3 regions of the Pseudomonas sp. JE3303 genome follow, and region 2 is predicted to be linked to each of the others. Evidence: predicted binding sites of a transcription regulator. Region 2 holds the regulator's gene; each other region holds the start of a gene.

Region 1 (7,943 bases), on a different contig from region 2:
TTCTGGTAGAGATAGAGCAGGCTGGCTTCGTCGCCCAGGCGTTCGCCGTACGGCGGGTTGCTGATGACCAGGCCTTTCTGGTTCTGGTCTGGACGTGGCTCGAAGGTACCGACCTCACCCTGGTAGATCTTCACCCAGTCGCTCAGGCCGGCACGCTCGACGTTGTTGCGTCCTGGCTGGATCAGCCGTGGGTCAGCTTCGTAGCCGCGAATCCACAACGGCGGCTTGGCCATGCCGGCTTGCGCACGGGCGGTGGCTTCGTCGTGGACCTTGCGCCACAGGGCCGGTACATGGCCCAGCCATGCAGTGAAGCCCCAGCGTTCGCGCTTGAGGTTGGGGGCGATATCGGCGGCGATCATCGCTGCCTCCACCAGGAAGGTGCCCACGCCGCACATCGGGTCGGCCAGTGCGCCACCCTCGGCGGCAATCCGAGGCCAGCCAGCGCGGATCAGTACCGCAGCGGCCAGGTTTTCCTTGAGGGGCGCGGCGCCCTGCTGCAGGCGATAGCCGCGCTGGTGCAGGCTATGACCGGAAAGGTCCAGCGACAGGATCGCCTCGCCGCGATCCAGGCGCAGGTGCACGCGAACGTCCGGGTTGAGCTTGTCGACCGAAGGACGCTCGCCCTCGCGGTTGCGCAGCTTGTCGACGATGGCGTCCTTGACCTTCAAGGCGCCAAAGTGAGTGTTGTCGATCCCCGAGCCATGGCCGCTGAACTCCACGGCCAGGGTGCCGTCGCAGGCCATGTGGTCGTGCCAGTCAACCTCGTTGACACCGTCATAGAGGTCGTCGGCGTTCTTCATGTTGAAACGCTTGAGCACCAGCAGGACGCGGTTGCCCAGCCGTGACCAGAGGCACAGGCGGTAGGCGGTTTCCATGTCGGCGGTGCCACGGATGGCTGAGGTGTGTTCACGCACATCCTCAAGGCCCAGGCCGCGAGCTTCTTCAGCTAGCAGGCTTTCCAGGCCCTTCGGGCAGGTAAGATAAAGTTCGAAACGATCCGACATGAGCAAATCCAGAGCCTTGGGCAAGATGAAGTGACAGGGCAACGCATGCCCTGCCAATGTTTGCTCGAACGCCCTTCTTGCAAGCGTTCGAGTGGCAGCCTGGTAAGCCAGGTTTGCCGGGCCGCCAGATAAACCAGCTTTTTGCCAATGGCAAAGAAGCTTTGATTACCCGGCAGAACGAAAATTTCCGGCAAAAGGTCCGATTAATGACCCTTCGTCGCATTACTAAATGTTGCCGTCACCGCTTGGAAACAATGGCCAAATGAGGGCACGTGTCGCGTAAACCCCGATCATAGCGGGGTTTGCGTCAAACCGAGTTGCGACGCATTCATTTACTTATCTCTTCACCTTTGGAAAGGTTACGTCCTTATGACAAATCGATCATTCACACTGTGACCTGCATTGGTTAGAACTCGTATCAGGTTGTCACCGCAACGGGGCAACACTACCGCTCGCGACGCCGGCAGCGAGCGCAAACCGGCAGAAAGATTCTGCCCGGCCTCAAAGAGGCCGACGGGACATTACAGTCAACAAGTGAGGGCAACACCCTATGAGAAGACTTAAGCGTGATCCGTTGGAAAGAGCATATTCACGTGGCTACCAATATGGGGTCACCGGCAAATCCCGCGAGCTTTGCCCTTTTAATCTACCGTCAGTACGCCAGGCATGGATCAATGGCTGGCGCGAAGGACGCGGCGACAACTGGGACGGTATGACCGGCACCGCAGGGATTCACCGACTCAACGAAAATCACGCCGTTGGCTGAACGAGGATCTGATTTTATTCACCATGCGCGCCCCATCCGGGCGGCGGGCTAAGGCCCAGGGGCCCCTTCAGGGGGCCCTTTTTTATGCCAACGCCATCTACACCTGCTCGTGGCGAGGCAGCGCCGCGATGGCATCCACCGCTTCGCGAATCAGTGCTGGGCCCCTGTAGATGAAGCCCGAGTAGATCTGCACCAGGCTAGCGCCCGCGGCGATCTTCTGCGCGGCATGACGGCCTTCGGTGATCCCGCCCGCCGCGATGATCGGCAGCCTGCCGCCCAGCTCGCCGGCCAGCACCTTGACGATATGCGTGCTCTTCTCCAGCACGGGCGCGCCTGACAGGCCGCCCGCCTCGGCACCATGCTCCAGCCCCTCCACACCTTCGCGCCCCAGCGTGGTATTGGTGGCGATTACCGCGTCCATCCCCGAGTCCAGCAGCGCTGCGGCCACCAGAGCAGTTTCTTCGTCGCTCATGTCCGGCGCGATCTTGATGGCCAGCGGCACACGCTTGCCATGGGTGGCAACGAGTTGCTCGCGGCGCACCGCCAGAGCGTCGAGCAGTTGCTTGAGCGAGTCGCCGAACTGCAGGCTGCGCAGGCCCGGGGTGTTCGGCGAGCTGACGTTGACCGTGATGTAGCTGGCGTGGGCGTAGACCTTTTCCAGGCAGATCAGGTAGTCGTCCACCGCGCGCTCGACCGGGGTGTCGAAGTTCTTGCCGATATTGATGCCCAGGACGCCGTCGTAGCGCGAGGCGCGTACCCGGCCCAACAGGTGATCAACGCCCAGGTTGTTGAAGCCCATGCGGTTGATGATGGCCTGTGCCTCGGGCAGACGGAAGATCCGTGGCTTGGGATTGCCCGGCTGCGCACGGGGGGTGACGGTGCCGATCTCGACAAAGCCGAAGCCCAGCTGGGCGAAGCCATCGATGGCGGCGCCGTTCTTGTCCAGGCCCGCAGCCAGGCCGACCGGGTTGGCAAAGTTCAAGCCCATGACCGTGACCGGCAGCGCGGCTGGCCGCTTGCACAGCATGCCGTTGAGACCGAGGCGGCCACCGGCGCCAATCAGGTCCAGGGACAGGTCGTGGGAGGTCTCCGGAGAGAGCTTGAACAGCAGCTGGCGGGCCAGGGTATACATGGGCGGGCAAGACTCGACGTGAGTGAGGCGGCGATTATAGCCATCGCGCCGCCTCGGCGACAGGGCCTTGGCATATGGGTTGCTACAGACGTTGCACAGAGCCTATCAGTACTGGCGAGGATTTTCGTGAATACAGCACCTCCAGCAACCCCCCTGGCCTGGGTCAACGGCAGCGATGCGCCGGAGAAACCCGTCCTCGATATCGGTTTCATGGCCTTGTCCGACTGCGCCTCGGTAGTGGTCGCGGCGACCCAGGGCTTCGCCCAACCCTATGGCCTGACCCTGAATCTCAAGCGCCAAAGCTCCTGGGCTGGACTGCGCGACAAGCTGGTCAGTGGCGAGCTGGATGCCGCCCACAGCCTCTACGGCCTGATCTATGCGGTCCACCTGGGCATCGGCGGCGGCGCGGAAACCGACATGGCGGTGCTCATGGGCCTCAACCAGAACGCCCAGGCCATCAACCTTTCCGCTGCCCTGCAACGCAAAGGCGTGGTCAACCCCGAGGCACTGGCTCGACTCGTGCACCAGAACGGCGCACGACTGACCTTCGCGCAGACCTTTCCTACAGGCACTCACGCCATGTGGCTGTATTACTGGCTGGCCAGCCAAGGCATCCATCCGCTACGCGATGTCGACAGCGTAGTAGTGCCTCCCGCGCAGATGGTTGCGCATCTGCAGGCCGGGCGGATCGACGGCTTCTGCGTCGGTGAGCCCTGGTCAGCCGATGCCGTGGCACAGGGCCAGGGCTTCACCCTTGCCACGAGCCAGTCGATCTGGCCTGATCACCCTGAAAAGGTCCTGGGCTGCGCCCGCGCCTTCGTAGAGCAGTACCCCAACAGCGCGCGGGCGCTGGTCAAGGCAATCCTGGCCGCCAGCCGCTTCATGGAACAGAGCCTCGAGAATCGCCGCGGCACCGCGCAACTGCTGAGCGGCAGGGCATACCTGGACACCGCCGTGGGGCGCATCGAGCCGCGGTTGCTGGGCGACTACGAGGATGGCCTCGGCCACCGCTGGCAAGATCCGCACGCGCTACGCTTCTTTGACCAGGGCCGTTGCAACCTGCCCTACCTGTCCGATGGCATGTGGTTCATGACCCAGTTCCGCCGCTGGGGCCTGCTGCGCGACGATCCTGACTATCTCGGCGTCGCCCGCCAGGTCCAGCAGCTGGCGCTGTACCGCGAGGCGGCCGAGGCAGTGGGCGTACAGTGCAGCCAGCTGCCCATGCGCAGCAGCCAGCTGATCGATGGCAGCCGCTGGGACGGCAGCGATCCCCACGGCTATGCGCGCAGCTTCCACCTGCATGCCATGAACGAGCTGCCGACCGCTCGTGTCGGTCTGTGAAGGGGGCATGAGCATGCTGCGGATCCTGCTGATCGACGATACCGAGAAAAAAGTCGGCCGCCTGAAGGCTGCCCTCATCGAAGCCGGCTTCGAAGTGATCGACGCCGCCGGCCTGACTATCGACCTGCCCGCCTGCGTCGAAACGGTGCGCCCGGACGTTGTGCTGATCGATACCGAGTCACCGGGACGGGACGTGATGGAACAGGTGGTGCTGGTAAGCCGTGACCGGCCGCACCCGATCGTGCTGTTTACCGACGAGCACGACCCGGCGGTGATGCGCCAGGCGATCCAGGCCGGAGTCAGCGCCTACATTATCGAAGGCATCCAGGCTACGCGCCTGCAGCCGATTCTCGACGTCGCCATGGCACGCTTCGAGAGCGACCAGGCGCTCAAGGCCCAGCTGCAAGCCCGTGACCAGCAACTTGTGGAGCGCAAGCGCATCGAGCAGGCCAAGGGGCTGCTGATGAAGATGAAGGACTGCAACGAAGAACAGGCCTACACCCTGATGCGCCGCCAGGCGATGAGCAAGCAGCAGAAGCTGGTACAGGTGGCGGAGCAGATCATTGCGATGCAGGAGTTGCTGGGTTAGCCAGGACCCAGCGCATTGGCCCGGCTCTTGCTACTCATCTGAGACAGGCAACCAACGGCGGTTGCCCTTCCAACACGACAAAGACGTCGCTCGCCCCTCCCACCACCGGGAGATGGCAGCGGCGTCTTTTTTTGTTTGCCTGAGCGAGGTGCCCGATGAATACGAGCTTCTGGAAATCCGGCCATGTGCCCACCCTGTTTGCCGCCTTCCTGTATTTCGACCTGAGCTTCATGGTCTGGTACCTGCTCGGCCCACTCGCGGTGCAGATTGCCACCGACCTGCAATTGACGCCGCAGCAGCGGGGGCTGATGGTCGCGACGCCGATCCTGGCCGGAGCCATCCTGCGTTTGGCCATGGGTGTGCTGGTCGATCGCCTGTCGCCCAAGACCGCGGGCATGATCGGCCAGGTTATCGTCATCGTGGCCCTGGCCTGCGCCTGGTACCTGGGCATCCATACCTACGAGCAGGCACTGCTGCTGGGCGTGTTCCTGGGCTTTGCCGGCGCCTCGTTCGCCGTGTCGCTGCCGCTGGCCTCGCAGTGGTATCCGCCGCAGCACCAGGGCAAGGCCATGGGCATCGCCGGGGCTGGCAACTCCGGCACCGTGTTCGCCGCCCTGCTCGCCCCGGCGCTGGCCGCAGGCTTCGGCTGGAGCAACGTGTTCGGCTTCGCGTTGATTCCCCTGGTACTGGCGCTGGTTGTGTTCGCGCTGCTCGCGCGCAATGCCCCTGAGCGGCCCAAGCCCAAGTCCACCTCGGACTACCTCAAGGCCCTGGGTGACCGGGACAGCTGGTGGTTCATGTTCTTCTACAGCGTCACCTTCGGCGGCTTCATCGGCCTGGCCAGCGCATTGCCCGGCTACTTCAGCGACCAGTACGCCCTGAGTCCGATCACCGCAGGCTACTACACCGCTGCCTGCGTATTCGCCGGCAGCCTGATGCGACCTCTCGGCGGCGCCCTGGCTGACCGCTTCGGCGGCATCCGCACCTTGCTGGGCATGTACGCAGTGGCTGCGGTATGCATTGCCGCGGTCGGTTTCAACGTACCCAGCGCCACCGCCGCCCTGGCGCTGTTCGTCAGCGCCATGCTTGGCCTGGGCGCCGGCAACGGTGCGGTGTTCCAGCTGGTGCCACAGCGTTTTCGCCAGGAGATCGGTGTCATGACGGGACTGATCGGCATGGCAGGCGGTATCGGCGGTTTCCTGCTGGCCGCAGGCCTGGGCACCATCAAGCAACACACCGGGGACTACCAGATGGGCCTCTGGCTGTTCGCCAGCCTCGGCTTGCTGGCATGGTTCGGCCTGTACGGGGTCAAGCAGCGCTGGCGCACCACCTGGGGCTCGGCGGCCGTGACCGCAGCGCGCGTCTGAGCATCCCATGAGCCTGAGATTGAGCTTTGCCCAGGCCACCGCCACCGGCCCACGCGAGGAAAACCAGGATGCGCTGCGCCTGGTCACGCCTGCACCGGAGCTCGCCGCAAGCAAGGGCTACCTGTTCGCGCTGGCCGACGGTGTCAGCCAGTGCGCGGATGGCGGTCTCGCCGCCCGCGCGAGCCTGCAGGCGCTGGCTATAGACTACTATGCCACCCCCGCCACCTGGGGCGTGGCTCAGGCACTCGACCGGCTGTTGCTGGCCCAAAACCGATGGCTACGTGCCCAAGGTGCCGGGCAGCCCCTGCTGACGACCCTGAGTGCCCTGGTGCTGCGGGGCCGGCGCTTCACACTGGCGCATGTCGGGGATTGCCGGGCCTATCGCTGGGCATCGGAGAAGCTGCAATGCCTCAGCGAGGACCATGTCTGGGACCAGCCGGGCATGCAGCACGTGCTCAAGCGCGCCCTGGGCCTGGACCAGCACCTGCTGGTGGATTACCTGGAGGGCGAGCTGCAGCCGCACGACTGCTTCCTGCTGCTCAGCGATGGCGTCTGGGCGAGCCTTAGCGACCAGCAGATCCAGTCGGTGCTGCGCGATCAACCTGATCTGCAGCAAGCGGCTGACACCCTGGTCAGCACTGCCCACCTCAGCGGCAGCCAGGACAACGCCAGTGCCCTGCTGGTGCGCATCGACCAGCTTGGCCCAGTCAATCTTGGCGACACCCTGGCCCAGTTGCAGCAATGGCCGTTGCCGGGGCATTTGCGTCCCGGGCAGTCGATCGACGGCTGGCAGGTCGACTCGCTTGTAGCCCAAAGCCGTCAGTCGCTGCTCTATCGCGTGCGAGATCCGCAGCAGCACAGCTGGCTGCTGAAGACACTTCCCACTGCCCGCGAACAGGAAATCGGTGCGCTGCAAGGCTTGCTGATGGAAGAATGGTTCCTGCGCCGAGTCGCGGGGCGTCATTTTCCCGAGGTGCATCCGGCCAGCCAGCGCCAGCACCTCTACTACCTCATGCGTGAGTATCCAGGGCAAAGCCTGGCAGCGCTATTTGCCAGGCAGGGGCCGCTGCCACTGGCGCAATGGCTGGACCTGGCGCGCCAGCTGCTGCAGGCGGTGGGCGTGCTGCACCGGCGCAACCTGCTGCACCGGGATATCAAGCCCGAGAACCTGCACCTGGGCGAGGACGGCCAGCTGCGCCTGCTCGACTTCGGACTGGCATATTGTCCCGGCCTCTGCGAAGACCGGCCCTGCGAGCTGCCGGGCACGCCTTCATTCATCGCGCCAGAAGCATTCGACGGACAGCCGCCCAGTCCACGCCAGGACCTGTATGCCGTGGGCGTGAGCCTGTATTTCCTGCTGACCGGGCATTATCCCTTCGGCGAGATAGAAGCTTTCCAGCGCCCGCGTTTCGGCACGCCAGTCAGCGCTGCACGCTACCGGCCCGATTTGCCCGACTGGCTGCAACGCAATTTTGAACAAGCGGTGGCGGCTGATCCCGCCCAACGCTTCGAGACGGCCGAGCAATGGTTGCTGTTGCTCGAACAGGGCGACCGACAGGTGATCGACAGCCGCCCCCGCCCCCTGCTCGAACGCGAACCGCTGAAAGTCTGGCGCGGACTGGCACTGCTGTCGCTCGTCCTCAACCTGACCCTGCTGGTGGTATTGCTCAAAGGCTGAAAGCAGGCCCGGATCGACAAATCGCAGGCATAGAAAAACCCGGCCGAGGCCGGGTTTTTCGTGAAG
Region 2 (7,943 bases):
GCAAAGCGCGGCAGCCATTTGAGCAGGTAGCTAGAGATGTCCTGGTACATGTCCTCGACATCCGGCTGGGCAGCCAGGTAGTCGATTACCGGCTGTTCAAGCCCGGAATGATCGCGCAGCTCAGGTTTCCAGTAAGGATTGGGCAGGCAGCGGACATCGAACACCAGGTCGGCGTCGACAGGCATGCCACGCTTGAAGCCGAAGGATTCGACCAGAAACGCCGTGCCGGGCTCTGGCTGATTGAGCAGACGCAGCTTGATGGAGTCACGCAGCTGGTAGAGATTGAGGTTGGTGGTGTCGATCTTCAGGTCGGCAAGGTCGGCGATGGGGCCGAGCAGCTCGCTTTCAACCGTGATCGCCTCGGCCAGCGAACGATTGGCATTGGTCAGCGGGTGGCGGCGGCGCGTCTCGGAAAACCGCTTCAGCAGCACGTCCTCGTCGGCGTCCAGGTACAGCACGTCACACTGGATATGCCGACTTCGGGCGTCCTCGAGCAATTCGGGAAAGCGCGTCAGGTGGCTTGGCAGGTTGCGCGCGTCAATGGACACGGCCACCTTGGGCTGTTGCAGCTCGGTATTGATCAATGCGTTCTCGGCCAACTGCGGCAGCAACCCGGCGGGCAGGTTGTCGATGCAGTAGAAGCCATTGTCCTCCAGCACCGCCAAGGCGGTACTCTTGCCGGAGCCGGACCGGCCGCTGACGATGATCAGGCGCATGTTAGTGCTCGTTCTGTGCGTCCAGGACAACCTGGTACAAGGCCTCGCTGCTGGTCGCGGCTCGCAGGCGTTCGCGAACCTCTTTGCGATCGAGCATGCTGGCTATCTGGCGCAGCAGTTCCAGGTGAGCATCGGTGGCGGCTTCGGGGACCAGCAATACGAACAGGAGGTCTACCGGAGCGCCGTCGATGGCGTCGTAGTCGATCGGCGCTTCCAGGTGCAGCAAGGCACTGACAGGCGTCGAACAGCCCTTGAGGCGGCAGTGCGGAATGGCGATCCCATTGCCAAAACCTGTCGAACCGAGTTTCTCCCGGGCAAACAGGCTTTCGAAGACGTCTTGCATGTCGAGGTCAGGCACTTCCCTGTCGATCAGGGTGGCGATTTCCTGGAGCACGCGTTTTTTACTGCCGCCCGGCACGTTCACGAGGGAGCGGCCGGGGGTCAGGATGGATTCAAGTCGGATCATGGATGAGCGGGATCAGCGAGCAGCTGCACCTTGCAGCAGGCTTTGCTGTTTTTCCTTGTGTTTTTTCAGTTGGCGGTCGAGCTTGTCGGTAAGGGCGTCTATAGCTGCATACATGTCTTCGTGCTCGGCATTGGCTACCACTTCACCGCCGGGAATCTGCAGGGTCGCTTCGACCTTCTGCTGCAACTTCTCGACCTTCATGATGACCTGCACGTTGGTGATCTTGTCGAAGTGACCCTCCAGCCGTTTCAGCTTCTGCTCGACATAGTCGCGCAGGGGAGGGGTGACTTCTACATGGTGTCCACTGATGTTGACTTGCATACAGCTTCTCCTTTTGTTGCCCGTGCAATAGAGGCAGGTGTTGCACCTGCCACTGAACCGCGGTGGCACATCCGGGGGCTACATCAGTCGCTTGCGTTCGCTCGACGGTGCGATGCCGAGAGACTCGCGATACTTGGCGACGGTGCGACGGGCTACCTGGATGCCTTGTGCCTCCAGTAAACCAGCGATCTTGCTGTCACTCAATGGCTTTTTCTGATTTTCGGCCGCAACCAGTTTCTTGATGATCGCGCGGATCGCCGTGGACGAGCATTCACCGCCTTCTGAAGTACTTACGTGGCTGGAGAAAAAGTACTTCAGCTCGTAAATGCCGCGTGGAGTGTGCATGTATTTTTGCGTGGTGACGCGCGAAATGGTCGACTCGTGCATGCCCACCGCCTCGGCGATATCGTGCAGCACCAATGGCTTCATGGCCTCGTCGCCGTGGTCCAGGAAGCCGCGCTGGTGCTCGACGATCTGCGTGGCGACCTTCATCAGCGTCTCGTTGCGGCTCTGCAGGCTCTTGATGAACCAGCGGGCCTCCTGCAGCTGATTGCGCATGAAGGTGTTGTCGGCGCTGGTGTCGGCGCGGCGCACGAAGCCTGCGTATTGCGGGTTGACCCGCAGCCGTGGCACGGCCTCCTGGTTCAGCTCCACCAGCCAGCGCTCGCTGTCCTTGCGCACGATCACGTCGGGCACCACGTACTCGGGCTCGCTCGACTCGATCTGCGAACCTGGGCGCGGATTGAGACTCTGCACCAGTTCGATGACCTGGCGCAGTTCATCTTCCTTGAGCTTCATGCGGCGCATCAACTGGCTGTAGTCGCGCCCGCCGAGCAAGTCGATGAACTCGCTGACCAGGCGCTGCGCCTCGGCCATCCACGGCGTCTTCGCAGGCAGCTGGCGCAGTTGCAGCAACAGGCATTCGCTCAAGGTGCGCGCGCCGATGCCAGCGGGCTCGAACTGCTGGATGCGGTGCAACACGGCTTCCACTTCGTCCAGCTCGATGTCCAGTTCGGCGTCGAAGGAGGCGCAGACCTCCTCCAGGGATTCTTCCAGGTAGCCCTGGGGATTGATGCAGTCGATCAGCGTCACCGCGATCAGCCGATCGGTGTCGGACATGGGCGCCAGGTTCAACTGCCATAGCAGGTGGCTCTGCAGGCTTTCGCCAACCGAGGTCCGGGTGGTGAAGTCCCACTCGTCATCGTCGTTGCTGGGCAGGCTGCTGGCGCTGGTCTGGTAGATGTCTTCCCAGGCGGTGTCGACGGGAAGCTCGTTGGGGATGCGCTCGCCCCAGTCGCCCTCCTCGAGATTTTCGACGGTAGGCGCGCTCTCCTGGAAGCTGGTCTCCTGCGTTTCGGCAGGCGGCTTGCTTTCGGGGTTGTCAGCCATGGGGTCGCTGTTGTCGAAATCTTCGCCGTCTTCCTGGCGTTCGAGCATGGGATTGGACTCCAGCGCTTCCTGGATTTCCTGCTGAAGGTCCAGGGTCGAGAGCTGGAGCAGACGGATGGCCTGTTGCAACTGCGGGGTCATCGTCAGTTGCTGGCCCATTTTTAGGACGAGCGATGGTTTCATGGCAGGGGCTTAACACCTTATTCGCCGGCGCACATGCGCCATCCACTACACAGCGGCGCCGAAGCGCCAATTTTAAGCAAGTTATATGCCTGAAATTGGAGCGTTTGCCTAGAGCACTGTAACAATTAAGCCGTAAACCAGCCGGATTGCCAGTGCCCAGGCCAACCTGACCTAGAGCCGGAACTCGTGGCCCAGGTAAACCTCCTTGACCAGGTCATTCGCCAGGATGGTTTCAGCGTCGCCTTCGGCGATCAGTTGGCCATCGTTGACGATGTATGCAGTTTCGCAGATATCCAGAGTCTCGCGGACGTTGTGGTCGGTGATCAGCACGCCGATCCCCTTGGCCTTGAGGTGATGGATGATCTGCTTGATGTCGCCGACCGAGATCGGGTCGACACCGGCAAAGGGCTCGTCGAGCAGGATGAACTTCGGAGCGGTCGCCAGGGCGCGGGCGATCTCGACACGGCGGCGCTCGCCGCCGGACAGGCTCATGCCCAGGTTGTCGCGGATATGGCTGATGTGGAACTCCTGCAGCAGGCTTTCCAGCTCCTTGCGGCGGCCGTCGCGATCGATGTCCTTGCGGGTCTCGAGGATCGCCATGATGTTGTCGGCTACCGAAAGCTTGCGGAAGATCGACGCTTCCTGCGGCAGATAGCCGATACCGGCCTTGGCGCGGCCGTGCATGGGCTGGTGGCTGACGTCCAGGTCATCGATCAGCACACGGCCCTGGTCAGCCTGCACCAGGCCGACGATCATGTAGAAGCAGGTGGTCTTGCCGGCGCCGTTGGGGCCAAGCAGGCCGACGATCTGGCCACTGTCGATCGACAGGCTGACATCGCGCACGACTTGCCGGCTCTTGTAGCTCTTGGCCAGATGCTGGGCTTTGAGGGTCGCCATTTACTCGGCCTTCTTCTTCGGCTGGATCACCATGTCGATACGCTGGCGCGGCGTGGTCACGTTGCCGCCACGGCCGGCGGTGGCCACCTGGGTCTGGGTGTTGTAGACGATCTTCTCGCCTTCGGTGGTATTGCCCTCGTTCTCGACCTTGGCGCGGTCGGTGAGGATCACCAGCTCTTTCTGGGACTGGTACTGGATGGTGACCGCCCAGCCTTTCATCTTGTCGGGCTTGGCAGCGCTCTGCTGCTGCTCGAAGTAGGCCAGGTTGCCCACCGAGGTGACCACGTCGATGTCGCCGTTGGCGGCGCGGGTGAGGGTCACGGTATTGCCGGTGATCTTCATCGACCCTTGGGTGATGATGACATCGCCCGTGTAGGTGGCCACGCCTTGCTTGTCATCCAGGTGCGCGTTGTCGGCCTGGATGCGGATCGGCTGGTCACGGTCGGTTGGCAGGGCCCAGGCGCTCGCGCTTCCCAGTGCTGCGCTCAGGCTGAGCAAAAAAGGGAGGGTTTTAACGAGCCTCATACTGTCCTCTTACGTTGGACAGCAGGTCCATCCTGCCGTCTTTCAAATACGCTTTCATTCCATTGCCCGTAGTGGTGCCACCGGCGCCGTCGATTCTAACGGCTTGCTCGGTTTGCGCATATTGCTTCTGCGGGAATACGGTCATGCGGGAGCTGGTGATGATCATCTCGCGCTTTTTTTCGTCGATGCGGGCGACCCGTACCGAGTCGATAAGCTCCACCTCGGTGCCGTCGGGGTTGACCTCGGCGCGTTCGCTCTGCACATGCCACGGGAACTCCGTGCCGCGATACAGATGCAGGTCCGGCGTGGTGAGCAGGGTGACTTCGCTGGCCTTCAGGTGCTCGACCTTGTCGGCGGTCATCTCGTACTGCAGCTTGCCGTCCGGCATGAACTGCACGGTATGGGCGTTGACCGCATAGTAGTCGATCGCGCTCTCGTCCACCTGCGCCACCGGCTTGTCGAGGAAGCTCTCCGGGCTGATGTTCCAGTAGCCGACCGCCACAAGCAGGGCGGTAATCACGCTGAAAAGCGCGATGGTGCGGATTTTCTTGCTGAACATGTCTGGCTCTACAGGTAATGGGCGTTGGCGGCGTCCAGGTTGCCCTGGGCCTGCAGGATCAGTTCACAGAACTCGCGCGCGGCACCTTCGCCGCCGCGGGCCAGGGTAACACCGTGGGCATGCTGGCGTACGAAGGGGGCGGCGCTGGCTACGGCCATGCCCAGGCCCACGCGGCGGATCACCGGCAGGTCCGGGAGATCATCGCCCAGGTAGGCGACCTGCTCATAGCTTAGATCGAGTTCGGCCAGAAGCCCGTCCAGCACCACCAGCTTGTCCTCGCGGCCCTGGAACAGGTGCGGTATGCCCAGGTTCCTGGCGCGCCGCTCTACCACCGGAGTCTTGCGCCCGCTGATGATCGCCGTGGTCACGCCCGAGGCCATGAGCATCTTGATGCCCTGGCCGTCGAGCGTATTGAAGGTCTTGAACTCGCTGCCATCCTCGAGAAAGTACAGGCGGCCATCGGTCAGGACGCCATCGACATCGAAGACTGCCAGCTTGATCGCCTTGCCGCGTTGCATCAGTTCGTCGTTCATCACATTACTCCGGCGCGTAGCAGGTCATGCATGTTCAGGGCGCCGACCGGAAGGTCGGCCTTGTCGACCACGACCAGCGCGCCAATCTTGTGGTCTTCCATGATCTTCAATGCCTCGGCAGCGAGCATGTCGGGGCGTGCTGTCTTGCCATGGACCGTCATGACTTCCTCGATGCGGGTGGTGTGCACATCGATGTTCCGGTCCAGGCTGCGGCGCAGGTCGCCGTCAGTAAAGATGCCGGCCAGCCGTCCGTCGGCCTCGGCGATGACGGTCATGCCCAGACCTTTGCGAGACATTTCAAGGAGGGCGTCCTTGAGCAGGGTGCCGCGTTGCACCTGGGGCAGTTCGGCGCCCGAGTGCATCACGTTCTCGACCTTGAGCAGCAGGCGGCGGCCAAGGGCACCGCCCGGGTGCGAGAATGCGAAGTCCTCGGCGGTGAATCCGCGGGCTTCGAGCAGGGCGATCGCGAGCGCATCGCCGAGCACCAGTGCCGCCGTGGTCGACGACGTGGGCGCAAGGTTCAGCGGGCAGGCCTCGTGCTCCACGCGGGCGTCGAGATTGGCCTCGGCGGCCTGGGCCAGCGGCGAGTCCGGGTTGCCGGTCAGGCTGATCATCTTGATGCCCAGGCGCTTGATCAGCGGCAGCAGGGTGATGATCTCGACAGTGCTGCCGGAATTCGACAGCGCCAGGATGACATCGTCACGGGTGATCATGCCCATGTCGCCATGACTGGCTTCGGCCGGGTGCACGAAGAACGCCGGCGTGCCGGTGCTGGCAAGGGTCGCGGCGATCTTGTTGCCGATATGACCCGACTTGCCCATCCCGACCACCACGACGCGGCCAGTGCTGGCCAGGATCAGCTCGCACGCCTTCACGAAACTGGCGTCGATACGGGCCTTCAGGCCTTCTACGGCTTCGAGTTCCAGGCGCAGGGTGCGCTGGGCGGATTGGATCAGCTCGCTGGATTGGCTCATAGCGGAAAAAGGATTGCCTGATGAAAAGTCGCCGATTATAGCGACAATGTGAGAAACCCTCACCTTGTCATTGTCACACCTTGGTCACCGGTGGCCGTCGCCGCGCTGAACGAGTGCGGTGACGGTCTTGGGGCGCACCTGCGTCGGGTGCTATAGTTCGCCGCTGTCCGGCCCGCTCGGGGGCGTGTGTGCCTCCATGATGGGGGCAGACGTCTAGTTGACGAGGCCGCATCGCAAGGAGTCAAGATGAGTGTGGATAGCGCCTGGGCGGTCGAGTTGAAGGGCGTCACCTTCAAGCGCGGTTCGCGCAGCATTTTCAACAATGTCGACATACGTATTCCCCGTGGCAAGGTGACTGGCATCATGGGCCCTTCAGGCTGCGGCAAGACTACGCTGCTGCGCCTGATGGGCGCACAGCTGCGCCCGTCCAGCGGCGAGGTGTGGGTCGCTGGGCAGAACCTGCCGACATTGTCCCGAGGCGATCTCTTCGACGCCCGCAAGCAGATGGGCGTGCTGTTCCAGAGCGGCGCCCTGTTCACCGACCTCGATGTCTTCGAGAACGTCGCCTTTCCGCTGCGCGTGCACACCCAGCTGTCCGAAGAGATGATCCGCGACATCGTGCTGATGAAACTGCAGGCCGTGGGCCTGCGCGGCGCCATCGAGCTCATGCCCGACGAGCTCTCCGGTGGCATGAAGCGCCGCGTGGCGCTGGCCCGGGCCATTGCACTGGATCCGCAGATACTGATGTATGACGAGCCATTCGTCGGCCAGGATCCGATCGCCATGGGCGTGCTGGTGCGCCTGATCCGCCTGCTCAACGACGCCCTGGGGATCACCAGCATCGTGGTGTCCCACGACCTGGCCGAGACCGCGAGCATCGCCGACTACATCTACGTGGTGGGTGATGGCCAGGTGCTAGGGCAGGGGACGCCTGGCGAGCTGATGGGCTCGGACAACCCGCGCATCCGCCAATTCATGAAGGGTGACCCGGACGGTCCGGTACCATTCCATTTTCCTGCGCCTGATTACCGCGCCGATCTGCTGGGGACGCGTTGATGCGCAAGAAATCGTTACTCGAACGCGTGCGCCTGTTCGGCCGCTCGGCCATTGATGTGATCGCGGTGCTAGGCCGCTCATGCCTGTTCCTGGGACATGCATTGATCGGCCGTGGCGGCATCGGCGGCAGCTTCCAGCTGCTGGTCAAGCAGCTCTATTCGGTCGGCGTGCTGTCGCTGGCGATCATCGTCGTGTCGGGGGTGTTCATCGGCATGGTGCTGGCGCTCCAGGGATACAGCATCCTGACCCAGTACGGTTCCGAGCAGGCAGTGGGGCAGATGGTTGCCCTGACGCTGCTGCGCGAACTGGGGCCGGTGGTCACCG
Region 3 (7,943 bases), on a different contig from region 2:
GCGTCGACCAGCAGCAGCACGGAGTCGACCATCGACATTACACGCTCAACTTCGCCACCGAAGTCGGCGTGGCCGGGGGTGTCGACGATGTTGATGTGGTAGCCATTCCAGTTGATGGCGGTGTTTTTCGCCAGAATGGTAATACCGCGCTCTTTTTCCTGGTCGTTGGAGTCCATGACGCGCTCGTCGTTGAGCTCGTTACGCTCCAGGGTGCCGGACTGACGCAGGAGTTTGTCGACCAGGGTGGTTTTACCATGGTCAACGTGGGCGATGATGGCGATGTTACGCAGATTTTCGATCACAAATGTATCTCGATCAGAGGATTCGGGTTGCCGCCCATTCTAGGCGGCCAATATGAATGAACAAGGCTCAGCGGGCCCGTCGGTCGGGAGGGCGATGGCGGATACTGCCGCCATACAGCCCCGGCGTCTTATGTCGGACGATAAACACGCACATTGGCATGTCCCTCACTGAGCAGGTGATGCGCATGCAGGCGGCTCATCACACCCTTGTCGCAATACAGCAGGTACTGCCGGTTGCCATCGAGGTGCTTGAAGCGGCTGTTGAGCGCATAAAACGGCAAAACCTGCACCTCGACGCCGTCGAGCACGAGCGGCTCGTCTTCCTGGGCATCGGGGTGGCGGATGTCGATGACGATCTGCCCAGGCATGGCCTCGGCGACTTCCTCGACATGGATATCCTGGCCCAGCTCATCGATGACATTGTCGATCGAGATGAAGCGGGCGCGCTCCAGGGCGCGCTCCAGCACGGCCATGTCGAACTTGTTCTCTTCCTGCGCGACGCGGTGCGGCTTGGCGCAGGTGGTCGGGTTCACCGAGATCACGCCGCAGTACTCCGGCATGTGCTTGGCGAACTCGGCGGTACCGATCTGGTAGGCCGTGTCGATGATGTCCTGCTTGTGGCTGGCCAGCAGCGGGCGCAGGACCAGCTTGTCGGTGGCCTGGTCGATCACGGCAAGGTTTGGCAGGGTCTGGCTCGACACCTGGGAAATCGCCTCGCCGGTCACCAGCGCATCGATCTGCAGGCGCTCGGCGACCTTGGCCGAGGCGCGCAGCATCATGCGCTTGAGCGTCACGCCCATATAGCTGTTGTCGACCTTGCCCAGGATTTCGCCGAGCACTTCCTCGAACGGCACGCTGATGAACAGCACCCGCTGGCTGCTGCCGTATTTCTTCCACAGGTAGTGCGCGACTTCCATCACGCCCAGCTCGTGGGCACGGCCACCGAGGTTGAAGAAGCAGAAGTGGGTCATCAGCCCGCGGCGCATCATCTGGTAGGCGGCGACGGTGGAGTCGAAGCCACCGGACATCAGCACAAGCGTCTGCTCCAGCGAGCCCAGCGGGTAACCGCCGATGCCCTGGTGCTGGTTGTGGATGATGAACAGGCGCTGATCGCGGATCTCCAGGCGCACCATGACTTCAGGATTGCGCAGGTCGATACCGGCGGCGCCGCACTGCTGACGCAGCTGGCTGCCGACATAGCGATCGACGTCCATCGAGCTGAAGTCATGATGACCGCCGCGCTTGCAGCGCACGGCAAAGCGCTTGCCAGCCAGCAGGTGGCCGAAGTAGGCCTTGCACTTGGCGACGATATCGTCGAAGTCGCCCAGCGGGTGTTCATCGACCTGCAGGAAATGGACGATGCCCGGCATGCAGCTCAGGCGCTCGACCATCTCGCGCTGGACCTTCTCGTCTTCAATGTGGGTGACCACCTCGAGATTGTCCCAGACGCCATCGACCTTCAGCTCCGGATCCAGATCCTTGAGCACGACACGGATGTTCTTGCCCAATTGACGGATGAAGCGCTTGCGCACCGGCCGGCTCTTGATGGTGATTTCTGGAAAGACTTTGACGATTAGTTTCATGGTCTACAGCGCGCGAATGGCCAGCTGAAAAAGAAGGGCGCGAATTATAGCGGAAATTGCTCAAGGTTTGAGCAACTTTTGTACAGAAGGTTTTACCCGCTCTATTTTGGTGCGCCTACGGCATCGCGCGCCTCTTATAGGTGCAGAAAATGGAACGCTGCAGCCCCACCATCCCTTGAAAGCACCATGCTTGGCGCAAGTTGGCCATTTTTGGGCACTGGCATGCAATTTGCTCCCTTGTGAGGCAGGTAAGCTTGGCCGACTATGCGCGCCCAGCGTCACCCTTTTTGCAGGGCAACGGCCCACCGTGCCCTAGACTATCCGGAGGACAACATGTCGAAGTCGGTTCAGCTCATCAAAGATCATGACGTCAAGTGGATTGATCTGCGTTTCACGGACACCAAAGGCAAGCAGCAACACGTCACCATGCCAGCTCGCGATGCGCTGGATGATGAGTTCTTCGAAGCCGGCAAGATGTTCGACGGCTCGTCGATCGAAGGCTGGAAAGGCATCGAAGCTTCCGACATGATCCTGCTGCCGGATGACAGCACCGCCGTGCTGGACCCGTTCACCGAAGAGCCGACCCTGATCCTGGTCTGCGACGTGATCGAGCCGTCCACCATGCAAGGTTACGACCGCGACCCGCGCGCCATCGCACGCCGCGCTGAAGAGTACCTGAAGACTACCGGTATCGGTGACACCGTCTTCGTCGGCCCAGAGCCTGAGTTCTTCATCTTCGACGACGTCAAGTTCAAGTCCGACATCTCGGGCTCGATGTTCAAGATCTTCTCCGAACAGGGTTCGTGGATGACCGACCAGGACGTCGAAGGCGGCAACAAAGGCCACCGTCCAGGCGTCAAAGGCGGCTACTTCCCGCTGCCGCCGGTCGACCACGACCACGAAATCCGTACCGCAATGTGCAACGCCCTGGAAGAAATGGGCCAGGTCGTCGAAGTTCACCACCACGAAGTGGCGACTGCCGGCCAGAACGAGATCGGCGTTCGCTTCAACACCCTGGTTGCCAAGGCTGACGAAGTCCAGACGCTGAAGTATTGCGTGCACAACGTCGCCGATGCCTACGGCCGCACCGCTACCTTCATGCCGAAGCCACTGTACGGCGATAACGGCTCGGGCATGCACGTCCACATGTCGATCTCCAAGGAAGGCAAGAACACCTTCGCTGGCGAAGGCTATGCCGGCCTGTCGGAAACCGCCCTGTACTTCATCGGCGGCATCATCAAGCACGGCAAGGCCCTGAACGGCTTCACCAACCCGGCCACCAACTCCTACAAGCGTCTGGTGCCAGGCTTCGAAGCCCCGGTCATGCTGGCCTACTCGGCCCGTAACCGTTCGGCCTCGATCCGTATCCCTTACGTTTCCAGCCCGAAAGCCCGCCGTATCGAGGCGCGCTTCCCGGACCCGGCAGCCAACCCGTACCTGTGCTTCGCCGCCCTGCTGATGGCTGGCCTGGACGGTATCCAGAACAAGATCCACCCAGGCGATGCCGCCGACAAGAACCTGTACGACCTGCCGCCTGAAGAGGCCAAGGAAATCCCGCAGGTCTGTGGCAGCCTGAAAGAAGCCCTGGAAGAGCTGGACAAGGGCCGTGCGTTCCTGACCAAGGGCGGCGTGTTCTCCGACGACTTCATCGATGCCTACATCGACCTGAAATCGGAAGAAGAAATCCGCGTACGTACGTTCGTCCACCCGCTGGAATACGACCTGTACTACAGCGTTTGATGCGCTGACGCCTGGCGTCATCCGCTTCATATAGAAATGGCCTCCTAGTGAGGCCATTTTTCTTTTGTCCTACAGGATATTGGGAATTATCTGACTGGTGGATCGCGGGGATAAAGACACACTCCCTCCTCGCCCCCAAGGAGATTTCCCATGCGCACGTTCTACCTCGCCCCGCTTGTAATAGCCGCCCTTCAGGGCTGCACATCGCCAGGCCAGCCAGCCACCCCGCTTGCCTCATTGCTCGATAGCATCGAACAGCGCCTTGACGTTGCCGAAGCCGTGGCCCTTCACAAATGGGATCAGCGCCAGCCCGTCCAGGCCAGTGGCCGAGAACGTCAGGTGATCGAAACTGTGCGTCAGGCTGCACCCGGTCATCGATTGAGTCCCGACCGCGCAGAGGCATTCTTTTCAGACCAGATGGAGGCGAACAAGCTGCTTCAGTACAACGCCCTCTCGCACTGGCACCTTGCGCAACGCGCGCCCGCCACACCCCGCCAGGACCTGCATCGGCAACTGCGCCCCCGTCTCGACCATCTGCAGGGGCAGTTGCTCGAGCGCCTGGCCCACTTCGATCAAGCGTCCTTGCCCCGTTGTGCCGACTTGCTTGCGCATGACCTTGCCCAGCGAACCAACGACCCGGCTCGCTTTATGGCGTTGGTCCGTGCAACGGGTCAGCTGTGCGAAAAACCCTGATCCGCCCTATGCTCTATGTTGGTGCACAGGCAGACTGATACCACGCGCTGAAACCCCAATTTGGTTCACATAAATCGGTAAAGCGGGGCTCTATTGGGCCGATCCGCGCGAATACAGGTCCTAATGCGCAAATCCCGCTTCTTTTCGGAGCCTTGGTTTGGTTTTTGCATTTTCTTCGTATCAGCGGATTTAAGCGCGCCCGCCCTTGGCCCAGCCCGGGGCGCCCATGTGCCAAAAGAGGTCAACGACGCCCCATGACCATCAGCGACGCTCAGCACCGTCTGCTTCTCGACAACCTGACCACTGCCACACTTCTGCTCAACGCCGACCTGCGCCTGGAATACATGAATCCGGCGGCCGAGATGCTGCTCGCCATCAGCGGCCAGCGTAGCCATGGGCAGTTCATCAGCGAGTTGTTCACCGAGTCGGCAGAGGCACTCAACTCCTTGCGCCAGGCGGTGGAACAGGCGCATCCATTCACCAAGCGTGAAGCCCAGCTGACCTCGCTGACCGGCCAGAGCCTGATCGTCGACTACGCCGTCACGCCGATTCCAAATCACGGTCAGACCTTGCTGCTGCTGGAGGTTCATCCGCGCGACAGGTTGCTGCGCATCACCAAGGAAGAAGCCCAGCTGTCCAAGCAGGAAACCACCAAGATGCTGGTGCGGGGCCTCGCCCACGAGATCAAGAACCCGCTGGGCGGGATCCGCGGCGCGGCACAGTTGCTGGCGCGCGAACTGCCTGAGGAAGAGCTGCGCGACTACACCAACGTCATCATCGAGGAAGCTGACCGCCTGCGTAACCTGGTCGACCGCATGCTGGGCTCGAACAAGCTGCCCTCGCTGGCAATGACCAATATCCATGAGGTGCTGGAGCGCGTCTGCAGCCTGGTGGATGCCGAGAGCCAGGGCTGCATCACGCTGGTACGCGACTACGACCCGAGCCTGCCCGACGTGCTGATCGACCGCGAGCAGATGATCCAGGCGGTGCTCAACATCGTGCGCAATGCGATGCAGGCCATCAGCAGCCAGAACGAGCTGCGCCTGGGCCGCATCACCTTGCGCAGCCGTGCCATGCGCCAGTTCACCATCGGCCACATCCGGCATCGCCTGGTGGCCCGCGTCGAGCTGATCGACAACGGCCCCGGCATCCCGGCGGAACTGCAAGACACCCTCTTCTATCCCATGGTCAGCGGACGTCCCGACGGTACCGGGCTCGGCCTGGCCATTACCCAGAACATCATCAGCCAGCACCAGGGTCTGATCGAATGTGACAGCCACCCCGGCCACACCACGTTCTCGATCTTCCTGCCTCTGGAACAAGGAGCCACTGCCTCATGAGCCGAAGTGAAACCGTCTGGATCGTCGACGATGATCGCTCAATCCGCTGGGTACTCGAAAAAGCCCTGCAACAGGAAGGCATGACCACCCAGAGCTTCGACAGCGCCGACGGCGTGATGGGCCGCCTGGCCCGGCAGCAGCCAGACGTGATCATCTCCGATATCCGCATGCCCGGCGCCAGCGGCCTGGACCTGCTCGCGCAGATCCGCGAACAGCACCCGCGCCTCCCGGTCATCATCATGACCGCCCACTCGGACCTCGACAGTGCCGTGGCCTCTTACCAGGGAGGCGCTTTCGAGTACCTGCCCAAGCCGTTCGATGTCGACGAAGCCGTGTCACTGGTCAAGCGCGCCAACCAGCACGCCCAGGAGCAACAAGGCCTGCACACGGCGCCGAGCCTCACCCGTACCCCGGAGATCATTGGCGAAGCTCCGGCGATGCAGGAAGTCTTTCGCGCGATCGGCCGCCTGAGCCACTCGAACATCACCGTGCTGATCAACGGTGAGTCGGGCACCGGCAAGGAGTTGGTCGCCCACGCCCTGCACCGCCATAGCCCGCGCGCGGCCTCGCCGTTCATCGCCTTGAACATGGCAGCGATTCCCAAGGACTTGATGGAATCCGAGTTGTTCGGTCATGAAAAAGGTGCCTTCACCGGCGCGGCCAACCTGCGACGGGGGCGCTTCGAGCAGGCCGACGGCGGTACGCTGTTTCTCGACGAGATCGGCGACATGCCGGCTGACACCCAGACCCGCCTGCTGCGCGTACTGGCTGACGGCGAGTTCTACCGCGTGGGCGGCCATGTGCCGGTCAAGGTCGACGTTCGGATCATCGCTGCCACACACCAGAATCTCGAGACGCTGGTGCAGGCCGGCAAGTTCCGGGAAGACCTGTTCCACCGGCTGAACGTGATCCGCATCCACATCCCACGCCTTGCCGATCGCCGTGAAGACATTCCGACCCTGGCCCGGCACTTCCTGGGCCGTGCCGCGCAGGAATTGTCGGTAGAGCCGAAGCTGCTCAAGCCGGAAACCGAAGAGTTCATGCGCAACTTGCCATGGCCCGGCAACGTGCGCCAGATGGAGAACACCTGCCGTTGGATCACCGTGATGGCGTCCAGCCGAGAGGTGCTGGTCGGTGACCTGCCGCCCGAGTTGCTCAACCTGCCTCAGGACGCGGCCCCGGTCACCAACTGGGAGCAGGCCCTGCGTCAGTGGGCTGATCAGGCCCTGGCACGCGGACAGTCGAACCTGCTCGACAGCGCGGTGCCGAGCTTCGAGCGCATCATGATTGAAACCGCCCTCAAGCACACCGCTGGCCGGCGCCGTGACGCCGCCGTGCTGCTGGGCTGGGGCCGTAATACCTTGACCCGCAAGATCAAGGAATTGGGGATGAAGGTCGACGGCGGGGATGATGACGAGGGCGAAGATCATTGATGAGCACCGGGGCCGCACCGCGGCCCTGGCCCATGCACCGTTCCTGTGCCCGGTGCACTGCCGCAAGGCACGAATCCACCCGCAACCTTGCTGAAAACCTCCCAGAGCGCCCATTTCCCGGCTTTCGCAAACCTGGCACGACACCTGCAATAACCTTGGTACATCCAGTTTTGGGGACCTCGGTACAGGCAGGCCGGGAATCCCCTCTTTTATTCGTGCAGTCTTACCTGCACCCGCCAACGCCCAGCGTCCTCGGCAGCGGTCCACTCACCGCGCAGGGGACGCGCGGCGACAAGGGTCACCAACAGCCCGCCATCGCTCTTCTGCACCCGCCAGCTGACCGGCTTGCCCTGCATCCGCAGCTGACCCCGCTGAACCTTGCCCTCGGCCTCGAACAGCAACGCCAGCGTACCGTCGAGATTCTCGCCATGCAGCTTGGGTTCTTCGTTGAACCACAGGTCCAACCCCGCCTCGACCACCTCCACCTGCTCCAACACCCGTTCCTCCGGCGCGGTCAGCCGGCCGATCATCAGGCCGACCAGCAGTCCGAACAGGGCCAGCGAGAACAGCATGCGTGGCCAGGCCTTAGAACGCGGGTCCGGTTCAGGGGTAGAATGCTCGCCATCTTCACGCTCGGAGCCGTGCATGTTTCACGTCATCCTTTTTCAACCAGAGATTCCGCCGAATACCGGCAACATTATCCGGCTCTGCGCCAACAGCGGTTGCGACCTGCACCTGATCGAACCCATCGGGTTCGAACTTGATGACAAGCGCCTTCGCCGGGCAGGCCTGGACTACCACGAGTATGCCACGCTCAAGCGCCATGAGAGCCTGGCCGGATGCCTGGAAAGC

Evidence for each region. Region 2 encodes sigma-54, which starts transcription at its own class of promoters, with help from an activator protein. Its sites were predicted from a motif close to ANTGGCATNNANNTTGCTNT; they were not measured.
Region 1: the regulator sigma-54 is predicted to act here: its motif matches at 2,969-2,988, upstream of AC0ZZU_RS13210 (CmpA/NrtA family ABC transporter substrate-binding protein).
Region 3: the regulator sigma-54 is predicted to act here: its motif matches at 2,102-2,121, upstream of glnA (glutamate--ammonia ligase).

The regions. Positions count from the first base shown of each region.
Region 1 is NZ_JBWGIF010000008.1:136,020-143,962, reverse strand. Features, by position in the region: gene rlmKL (bifunctional 23S rRNA (guanine(2069)-N(7))-methyltransferase RlmK/23S rRNA (guanine(2445)-N(2))-methyltransferase RlmL) at 1-1,004, opposite strand, end outside; gene rmf (ribosome modulation factor) at 1,555-1,770, shown strand; gene AC0ZZU_RS13215 (quinone-dependent dihydroorotate dehydrogenase) at 1,868-2,902, opposite strand; gene AC0ZZU_RS13210 (CmpA/NrtA family ABC transporter substrate-binding protein) at 3,029-4,243, shown strand; gene AC0ZZU_RS13205 (ANTAR domain-containing response regulator) at 4,257-4,832, shown strand; gene AC0ZZU_RS13200 (nitrate/nitrite transporter) at 4,988-6,199, shown strand; gene AC0ZZU_RS13195 (bifunctional protein-serine/threonine kinase/phosphatase) at 6,207-7,877, shown strand.
Region 2 is NZ_JBWGIF010000002.1:156,775-164,717, forward strand. Features, by position in the region: gene rapZ (RNase adapter RapZ) at 1-716, opposite strand, end outside; gene ptsN (PTS IIA-like nitrogen regulatory protein PtsN) at 718-1,182, opposite strand; gene hpf (ribosome hibernation-promoting factor, HPF/YfiA family) at 1,195-1,503, opposite strand; gene AC0ZZU_RS04155 (RNA polymerase factor sigma-54) at 1,582-3,075, opposite strand; gene lptB (LPS export ABC transporter ATP-binding protein) at 3,247-3,972, opposite strand; gene lptA (lipopolysaccharide transport periplasmic protein LptA) at 3,973-4,497, opposite strand; gene lptC (LPS export ABC transporter periplasmic protein LptC) at 4,484-5,056, opposite strand; gene AC0ZZU_RS04175 (KdsC family phosphatase) at 5,065-5,589, opposite strand; gene AC0ZZU_RS04180 (KpsF/GutQ family sugar-phosphate isomerase) at 5,589-6,563, opposite strand; gene AC0ZZU_RS04185 (ATP-binding cassette domain-containing protein) at 6,810-7,619, shown strand; gene mlaE (lipid asymmetry maintenance ABC transporter permease subunit MlaE) at 7,619-7,943, shown strand, end outside.
Region 3 is NZ_JBWGIF010000001.1:448,230-456,172, reverse strand. Features, by position in the region: gene typA (translational GTPase TypA) at 1-302, opposite strand, end outside; gene thiI (tRNA uracil 4-sulfurtransferase ThiI) at 431-1,885, opposite strand; gene glnA (glutamate--ammonia ligase) at 2,219-3,625, shown strand; gene AC0ZZU_RS02185 (chorismate mutase) at 3,776-4,318, shown strand; gene glnL (nitrogen regulation protein NR(II)) at 4,573-5,658, shown strand; gene ntrC (nitrogen regulation protein NR(I)) at 5,655-7,091, shown strand; gene AC0ZZU_RS02170 (hypothetical protein) at 7,301-7,738, opposite strand; gene trmL (tRNA (uridine(34)/cytosine(34)/5-carboxymethylaminomethyluridine(34)-2'-O)-methyltransferase TrmL) at 7,737-7,943, shown strand, end outside.